DNA from 4 places in the Dactylosporangium sp. NPDC005555 genome. Region 4 is predicted to be linked to each of the others. Evidence: riboswitches for the same ligand, from Rfam matches in the RefSeq annotation. Region 4 holds a riboswitch; each other region holds the start of a gene.
What was found. A riboswitch is a leader RNA that binds a small molecule or an ion and turns the genes downstream of it on or off. The one in region 4 is predicted to bind cobalamin.
Positions count from the first base shown of each region.

Region 1: it holds a riboswitch for cobalamin, as region 4 does, so the genes downstream of both, ABZS58_RS37285 (prenyltransferase/squalene oxidase repeat-containing protein) here and ABZS58_RS24300 (ribonucleoside-diphosphate reductase subunit alpha) in region 4, are expected to answer to the same signal.
Region 2: it holds a riboswitch for cobalamin, as region 4 does, so the genes downstream of both, ABZS58_RS12930 (CbtB domain-containing protein) here and ABZS58_RS24300 (ribonucleoside-diphosphate reductase subunit alpha) in region 4, are expected to answer to the same signal.
Region 3: it holds a riboswitch for cobalamin, as region 4 does, so the genes downstream of both, bluB (5,6-dimethylbenzimidazole synthase) here and ABZS58_RS24300 (ribonucleoside-diphosphate reductase subunit alpha) in region 4, are expected to answer to the same signal.

Region 1 covers NZ_JBEXDG010000048.1:3,089-5,280, forward strand. The annotation lists gene ABZS58_RS37280 (hypothetical protein) at 1-432, shown strand, start outside; cobalamin riboswitch at 552-701, shown strand; gene ABZS58_RS37285 (prenyltransferase/squalene oxidase repeat-containing protein) at 790-1,833, shown strand; gene ABZS58_RS37290 (hypothetical protein) at 2,058-2,192, shown strand, end outside.
Region 2 covers NZ_JBEXDG010000009.1:115,432-117,623, reverse strand. The annotation lists gene ABZS58_RS12940 (hypothetical protein) at 1-22, opposite strand, end outside; gene ABZS58_RS12935 (hypothetical protein) at 96-707, shown strand; cobalamin riboswitch at 807-939, shown strand; gene ABZS58_RS12930 (CbtB domain-containing protein) at 977-1,192, shown strand; gene ABZS58_RS12925 (CbtA family protein) at 1,208-1,957, shown strand; gene ABZS58_RS12920 (biliverdin-producing heme oxygenase) at 2,069-2,192, shown strand, end outside.
Region 3 covers NZ_JBEXDG010000004.1:82,783-84,974, reverse strand. The annotation lists gene ABZS58_RS06300 (sigma-70 family RNA polymerase sigma factor) at 1-278, opposite strand, end outside; gene ABZS58_RS06295 (YciI family protein) at 332-685, opposite strand; gene bluB (5,6-dimethylbenzimidazole synthase) at 780-1,400, opposite strand; cobalamin riboswitch at 1,436-1,652, opposite strand; gene ABZS58_RS06285 (MFS transporter) at 1,804-2,192, opposite strand, start outside.
Region 4 covers NZ_JBEXDG010000021.1:98,504-100,695, forward strand. The annotation lists gene ABZS58_RS24295 (STAS domain-containing protein) at 1-267, opposite strand, end outside; cobalamin riboswitch at 575-796, shown strand; gene ABZS58_RS24300 (ribonucleoside-diphosphate reductase subunit alpha) at 926-2,192, shown strand, end outside.

The sequences.
Region 1 (2,192 bases), on a different contig from region 4:
GGCGGCGAGGACGGTGAGGCGGACGCTGTCGGCCTCGTCGACCTTGACCGCGCCGTGCGCCCCGTCGAAGACGATGGCACCGAAGCGGCCGACGGCCCGGAACTCGGCGCTGGCCGCCTTCACGTCCAGCTGGGAGCCGGCGGGCAGCTGCACGGTCACGTCGACGGAGCCCGAGCTGCCGAGCAGCTGGTGCCGCACCCCGGCGCCGACCGCGATCCGCAGGACGCCGTCGCCGTATTCGACCGTGGTCTGCTCCGCCACCTTGACGTCGCGGCTCTTCGCGGCGTCGGCGGGCCGGACCTGAACGGTCGTGTCGGCCCGGTCACCGGCGATGAACTGGACGCGGCCCGCGGGGATGTCGAGGACCGCGGAGATCGGGGTGGGGGTGTTGAAGGTCTGCATCGTGCGCTCCTCTGTCCGTTCGACTGGTGAGAGCACGTTCGCCTCCGCCACTGACAGCGGGCTGACAGCGCGCGGACACGTCGTCCCACCCGCCGTCAGCGTGCTGTCGGCATCGCCACAGCGCGGCGGCTGGGATTGACGGCACCGCTCCGCCGGGACAGACTGTCGGTCACAAGTACATAGCCGTGTGTTGATGGGGGAAGTCCGGTCGAAGTCCGGCGCTGGCCCGCAACGGTAGGCGGTGAGCGATGTCTGCTCGCCGCGAGTCCGAATACCTGTCCGACACGCGTCGTCTCCAGCACCTCCCTACCCGTCGTGGCCCACGGGTCGGAGCCACCGGGCATGCCCGGTTTCTCCCGACTGCCAGGGCCGGAGAGGCATCGCCCGATGGCAGTCCCCCGGCACCGCGCCCGCACCCTCCTCACAAGGGTGCTCACCGCGCTCGCCCTGTCCAGCGTCCTGACCGCCACGGCCGTCACGCCGGCCAATGCGGCACCGCCCACCGTCAACCGGCCCGACGCCGCCGCGGGGTGGCTGGCCCGCCAGCTCGTCGACGGCGAACGCTTCGAGGTCGTCTTCGACGGCGTCGCCTACCCCGACCAGGGCCTGACCATCGACGCGATCCTGGCGTCCGCCGCCGCGAAGGTCGCCGGCACGAACGCCGCCAAGGCGACCGGATGGCTGGCCCGGCCGGAGATCCTCACCGGCTACATCGGCGACGGCACCGAGGCGTACGCGGGCGCGACCGCCAAGCTCGCCCTCGCCGTGCAGGTCCGCGGTGGCAACCCTGCCGCGTTCGGCGGCGTCGACCTGATCGCCCGGCTGCGCGGGCTGCAGGCCCCGTCGGGCCGCTTCTCCGACCGGTCGGCGTTCGGCGACTACAGCAACCAGCTCACCCAGGCGTTCTCGCTCCTCGCCCTGGGCCGCACCCCGGCCGGGGCACCCGCGTCCGGCGGCGCGTACCTCGCCGGCACCCGCTGCGCCGACGGCGGCTACCCGCTCTACTACGACCAGCCGACCTGCGTCAGCGACGTCGACGCGACCGCGTTCGCCGTGCAGGCGCTGCTCGCCGTCGGCCGTCCCACCGACGCGGCGCCGGGGGTCGCCTGGCTGGTCTCGGCGCAGGCCGCCGACGGTTCGTTCGCCGATTCCGCCGGTACGGCGAACGCCAACAGCACCGGTCTCGCGGCACAGGCCCTGGCCGTCGCGGGACGGCCGATCGCCTGGCTGAAGGCCCGCGGCTTCCTGCTGAGCCTCCAGATCCGCTGCGGCGCGGACCGGGGCGCCATCGCCTACGCTCCCGGCGGGTTCGACCCGGCGACCGCGGTCCGTTCGACCGCGCAGGCGGTGCCCGGACTGACCGGCTCCGGCCTGGCGACGCTCACCGCGAGCGGATCCCGCGCCGCCGCACCGATCCTGGCATGCCCGTGAACGCCACACCTGGCATGCCCGTGAACGCCACTCCCCACGTGCGCCTGAACACCGCTCCTGGCGTGCCCGTGAACACCAGACCTGGCATGCCCGTGAACACCAGATCCGGCGCGCGCCTGAACACTCCTGGCGTGCCTCTGAACACCAGTTCCGGCATGCCCGTGAACACCACTCCCCGCGTGCCCCTCAACACCGCCGGCGTGCCCCTGAACACCAGTTCCAGCATGCCCGTGAACACCATCCACAGTGGAGGAATCATGCGCCGGCTGCTGTCCGCCGTGTTCGCCGCGCTCGCCGTCACCGCGACGTTCGTCCTCGCCGATCCCGCGCCGCAAGCCGCGCACGCGGCCGCCTGCGCG
Region 2 (2,192 bases), on a different contig from region 4:
CCGCCGCCGTCATCTCCGTCACGTCGGCATTGAACCATCCGCGACCCCGGTGGACGGGGCCGCGCGGATGAACGGACGTGGATAGCATGCGCGGCGTGGACGCGCTGAAGGCACACCGGGCCGAGCTGGAGCACCTCGCCGGCGACGACGTACTGCTGGCGGCGGTGCACTGCCAGAAGGCGTTCGGCGCCGAACGGCTGCAGCGCTCGCCGCGGGAGATGGAGCAGCTGCTCGCCGCCCTGCCGCGCGGGGTGAGGGACGCGGCGGCGGCCGCCTACCGGGCCGAGCCGGAGCCCTCACCCGAGAAGGCGTGGGAGCGGGTCGTCGCGGTGCTCGTCGGCGCCGACTCGGTCATCCGGCTCGACGTCGAACGCGCGATCGGCGGGTCGGCCGTCACCGGCGGGGACGACTCGTGCGCGGCCCGCCTCGACCGCGGTATCCGCGACGCCACCATGGTCCACTGCGTGGTCACGGACCGGCGGCTCGTCCTGGCCGACATGACCGACGACCTGCGCGGCTTCCGGCTGCGGGCGGAGGTGCCCCGGGGGGCGGTGCTGCGGGCCCGCCGCGAGGGGAGGTTCCTGCAGCGCGGCCGGGTCGTGATCGACTTCGCCGACCTGTCGCAGCTGGCACTGCTCACGGGCGTGTTCCTCACCCGCCGCGCGGACGAGCTCGTCGCGGCCCTGACCGGGGGCACCCCGCGGTAGGCGTCGACCGCCCTGCCCGCGAGAAGTTGATCACCTTCGCGTTTCGCCGCACCCCCGCTGATCAGCACCGCAGGGGTCCGGCGGGGGTCGCTTCGATTGACACACCGGTACGCCGTCCGTACCGTCCGAAACGAAACGTGACAGTGAACGGAAGCCGGTGCAAGCCCGGCACGGTCGCGCCGCTGTAACCACGCACCCGTGGGAGTCAGACCCGGCCACTGTCACGACAACGCTCGATGGGACGCGAAATCCCGCAGGAGGCTGCACAGATGGCATCGATCTCGGCTCTTCCCACCCCGGTCGCCGCGCCGGCCCCGATCCCGCTGCGGCAGATCCTGCCGTGGGCGACGTTCGGCGTCGTGCTCGCCGTCGTCCTGCTCTACTTCGTCGGCGCCGAGCAGGGCATCACGTCCGTCATCGCCGGTGAGACCGTGCACGAGTTCGTCCACGACGGCCGGCACCTGCTCGGCTTCCCCTGCCACTGAGACGGGGAAGCCGACATGCTCAACGCCCGCACCCTCCTGGTCCGCGGGATGATCGCCGGCGCCGTCGCCGGGGTCGCCGCGTTCCTGTTCGCCTACCTGTTCGGCGAGGGCCCGATCAACGACGCGATCGCGTTCGAGGAGGCCCACGCCGCGCCGCTGCCCGCCGGTGAGCACGAGCACGAGCTCGTCAGCCGCGGCGTGCAGAGCACCGCCGGTCTTGCCACGGCCTCCGTCGTGTACGGGGTGGCGCTCGGCGGCCTGTTCGCCATCGTTGTCGCGATCACCCTCGGCCGGATCGGGCGGATCAGCGCCCGGGCGACCGCCGGGCTCGTCGCCCTCGCCGGGTTCGTCGGGGTGGCGCTCGTGCCGTTCCTGAAGTATCCGGCCAACCCGCCGGCCACCGGCAACCCGGACACGCTGCAGCAGCGCACCGGCCTGTTCTTCCTGATGATCGTCATCGGGGTCGCGACCGTGATCGGCGTCGCCGTCGTGACCCGGTCGCTGCAGGCCCGCTACGGCACCTGGAACGCCGCGACGGCGGCGGTCGTCGGTGGCGTGGTCGTCGTCGGTATCGCGATCGCGCTGCTGCCTGCGGTCAACGAGGTGCCGGACGGGTTCGCCCCGATCCTGCTGTGGAAGTTCCGCCTCGCCTCGCTGGGCACGCAGGCGGTCAACTGGGCCACGCTCGGCCTGCTGTTCGGGTACCTCACCGAGCGCAGCCAGCGTGCGGCGACCGCGGTCGCCGCGCAGCCGGTCGCCGTCTGATCCTGTGGTCTCCACGTGCGGCGGGGCCGTCGGGCTCCGCCGCACGGCCACTTCTCAGCACCATCGAATTAGGTTAGCCTAACCTGGAGTTCGATCTCCGAGGAGGCGACCGTGTCGACGGACGAGATGCAGGCGGGGCCGTTCTCCACCGCGGTGCGCACGCTCACCGGCGGCGTGCACCGCGACGCCGAGCGGTCCAGGTTCCTCGACGACCTCGTCGCCGGGACGCTGCCGC
Region 3 (2,192 bases), on a different contig from region 4:
GGGTGGCAGCAGGTGAAGATGAGCCGGAGCCGGTCGTCGTCCTCCCCCGGCCCGGGCGTCGCCTCCTCGGTGACCAGCAGCGGCAGCGCCCGGCGCAGCGCGGACTCGCGGCGCAGCACGTCGAGGGCCCGGTTGCGGGCGACGGTGGTGAGCCACGCGCCGGGCCGGTCCGGGACGCCACCGGCCGGCCAGGAGCGCAGCGCCCGCGCGAACGCGTCCTGGACGCATTCCTCGGCGAGGTCGAGGTCACGGGTGACGCGCACCGTCGCGGCGAGCACCCGGGCCCACTCGCGACGGTGCACCTCGGCGATGCCCACCGGTGGCTCGGCGGTCACCCGTGGTCCGGACGGTCGTGGTCCACGATCGGGCGGATCTCGACGCCGCCGTGGCCGGAGGCCAGCTCGGGCAGCATGGAGGCGGCGGCGATCGCGGCGTCCAGGTCGGCGGCGTCGATGACGTAGAAGCCGCCGAGGGCCTCCTTCGCCTCCAGGAACGGACCGTCGGTGATCATCGGGCCGCCGCGCAGCGTGGTCGCCGTCGTGGACGGCTCCAGCTCGTGCCCGGCGAGCACGGTCGCGGCGGCGCTGAACGCCCGGTGGCCCTCGCCCTTCTCGTGCCGCTCCTGCTCGGATTCGGCGTCCCAGCGCTGCTCGTCGCCGTAGATGAGGATGAGGTACTTCGCCATGGTCCGTCCTGTCTGCTCGGGGACTTTCTACCCTGACGACGATCGGCGCGGCGCCGAATTCGACAGGTGGTCCCGCGCGTTCTCCGGTGTGCGGCTACCAGCGGTCGTGGTGCACCGCCTCCGAGAGCGGGGTCCGCCGCCGCCAGCCGTGCCGTTCGAGGTCGGGCACCGTCTCCAGGTGCGTCACCGGCCCGAGGCACAGCCACGCGACGGGCCGGACACCGTCGGGGATGCCGAGCAGGTCCCGCACGAACGGCTCGCGGTAGAACGACACCCAGCCGACCCCGAGGTCCTCGGCGGTCGCGGCCAGCCACAGGTTCTGGATGGCGAGGCAGACGGAGTAGAGCCCGGCGTCGGCGATCGCGTGCCGTCCGAGCACCGCCGGTCCGCCGCGGCAGGGGTCGTACGTGACGACCACCGACAGCGTCGACTCCAGCACCCCGTCGATCTTGATCCGGGCGAAGGTCGCGGCCGCCGGCCCGTCGAGGGTCGCGGCGAACGCGTCCCGCTCGGCCCGGACGTGCGCGTGGAACGCGGCCCGCAGGCCGGGGTCGCGGACGAGGACGAAATCCCACGGCTGCGACAGCCCGACGCTCGGCGCGGCGTGGGCGGCGCGCAGCACGCGGTCGAGGACGTCACCGGGGATCGGCGCGCCGGTGAACTGGCCGCGCACGTCGCGGCGGCGGTGGACGACGTCGTACAGGTCGGTGCTCATGAGGGCAGGCTCCCGCTGCTCAGGCCGCCCCTGCGGACGGCCGGTGACCGCGAGGCCGGTCTTCGGACTCTCGGATCAACGCCTGCACCGTCCGCCTTCCCGGCCCTCGGGCCAGTGACCGCGCACCGCGAGGGCGCGCCTGGACGGCAGCTCCCCGATCACCGCGGCGGGCCCGTGCCGGATTCACACCGGCTTCCCGATTCTCCCCGGTCGCCTTCCGGCTTCCGGGGCACCTCGCATCAGTTCATGCCGCCTGCGAGCTTACGGCGCCACGGTCCGGAAGCCGGCACCACGGCGTTCCTTCGGCGACACGTCACCGACGGTCCGCGGCGCGCGTCCGCTGTGGGCGACGACCTCGACCTGACGGCCGCGATCAGCCTGCCAGCGGGACCTCGTGTTCTACTTACTCAACGACCCGGGATCCCTCGATCGAGGACGGCCGGTCGAGCAACGCGAAAAGCAGGGCGAGCGCGGCGAGGCCCAGGCACAGGGCGGCGCCGTCGGCGAGGGCCGGTGCCGGCCCGCCGGACGTGGCGGCGGTCGCCAGGAAGATGCCGCTCACGGCCGCGATGCTGACGCTCGCGGCGAGCCGCTGCGACAGCTGCAGCAGCGCCGCACTGAGCCCGTTCACCCCCGGTGGGGCGTGGGACAGGGTCAGCGCCTGGTTCGGCGCGATGACGAACCCGCCCGCCGCGCCGATCACGAACTGGCTCGCGGCGAGCGCCCACACCACCGGCCCGGCCGGCAGGACCTCGACCGCCGCGATCGACGCGGCGATGCTCGCGACCGCCA
Region 4 (2,192 bases):
CCGGAAGATCCGCAGCAGCCCGTCGCGCGGGCAGACCAGCTGCAGGCCGCCGCCGCGTTCGAGGAGCCGTTTGTGGACGCCCACCAGCACGCCGAGTGCGGTCGAGTCGAGGAACCACACTCCGGTGAGATCGACGATCAGCGACGTCCCTGCGTCCCCGATGGCGTGGTGCAGGGATTCGCGAAGTTCGCCGGCGGTTGCGACGTCCAGGTTGCCGTTGACGGCCACCACCGTGCGGTCGATGCCGCCGGCCACGGACAGTTCCATGCGGGCCTCCGGACCGACGAGCGCAGCCACGAGCGGGCGGCAGCAGACCCGAATCCTACGATGCCGATGGGGCTTGTGCGCGCAGCACGTGGCAGCGATTCGGTGTCCATACCCCGGCGGACGGAAATCTCCTGGCGGCATCGACCGCCGCGGTGCTGCCGGTACGTCATCCGTGCTCGCGACGGCGCGCTGCTGGCGGTGGATGCGGCCGACGGGCGTCAGCACAGAAAGTGACCCAGGGGTGATACTGCGGCGCGACACGCCGGGCACAGCATCTGGTGTTGTGCTTTCAACGCTGCACCCATATATGGTGTTGCTTGCAGCTGGTTCGGCCGACCCTTCGGGGGTGGTCGTGGCAACAGGGAACCCGGTGGAAGTCCGGGACTGCCCCGCAGCGGTAAGTGGGAACGACCGCCGTCATCAAGCACTGGACCGCGAGGTCTGGGAAGCGACGGCCAGTAGGCGACCCCGGGTGAATCCTGGGTCCTGCCCGCGAGTCCGAAGACCTGCCAGCGCACCGCACGCCGACCGGTGTGCGGTGGTCGGATGCCGCGTGGGACGGCTGACGCCATCGCCAGGTGCGCCTCGCGTGCGCCTTTCTGTGGCGGCTTCCCCCTGCGCTCGTCCGGCGTTCTGTAGCTGGTGACGAGGGGGACACATGACGGTGACGCAGGAGCAGGCCGGCCCTGAGAGCGGGCAGCGGCGGCACGCGATGCAGGTGCGCAAGCGCAACGGCGACCTGGAGCCGGTCGACGTCAACAAGATCGTGAAGGCCGTCGAGCGGTGGGTCGCCGACCTGGACGAGGTCGATCCGCTGCGGGTGGCGACGAAGACGATCAGCGGCCTGTACGACGGAGCGACGACCGCGGAGCTGGACAAGCTGTCGATCCAGACGGCGGCGGAGCTGATCGGTGAGGAGCCGCAGTACTCGCGGCTCGCGGCCCGGCTGCTCGCCGCGTACGTCGACAAGGAGGTCCGCGGTCAGGGTGTCGCCAGCTTCAGCCAGGCGATCCGCTACGCGCACCAGCAGGGACTGATCAGCCAGGACACCGCCGGATTCGTGGCCCGCAACGCCCGCAAGCTCGACGACGCCGTCGACCCGGACGGGGACCTGCGGTTCGAGTACTTCGGGCTGCGGACCGTCGCCGACCGGTACCTGCTGCGCCATCCGCAGACGCGTCTGGTCGTGGAGACGCCGCAGTACTGGCTGCTCAGAGTTGCATGTGGACTGTCGCAGACGCCGGGTGAGGCGATCGGCTTCTACCGGCTGATGTCGTCCCTCGCGTACCTGCCGAGCTCGCCGACGCTGTTCAACTCCGGCACCGCGCACACCCAGATGTCCTCGTGCTTCCTCGTCGACTCGCCGAGGGACGAGCTCGACTCGATCTACGAGCGCTACCACCAGGTCGCGAAGCTGTCGAAGTTCTCCGGCGGGATCGGCATCTCCTGGTCGCGCGTGCGTGGCCGGGGCGCGCTCATCCGCGGCACCAACGGCAGATCCAACGGCATCGTCCCGTTCCTGAAGACGCTCGACGCCGGGGTCGCCGCCGTCAACCAGGGCGGCCGCCGCAAGGGTGCCGCCTGCGTCTACCTGGAGCCGTGGCATCCGGACGTCGAGGAGTTCCTGGAGCTGCGGGACAACACGGGTGAGGAGTCCCGCCGTACCCACAACCTCAACCTCGCGAACTGGATCCCCGACGAGTTCATGCGCCGGGTGGAGGCCGACGGCGACTGGTCGCTGATCGACCCGTCCGACGCACCCGAGCTGCCGGACCTGTTCGGGGCCGAGTTCGACGAGGCCTACCGCGCGGCCGAGAAGCACGCGGTCAAGACCGTCAAGGCCCGTGACCTCTACGGCAGGATGATGCGCACCCTGGCGCAGACCGGCAACGGCTGGATGACGTTCAAGGACCGGTCCAACGCCC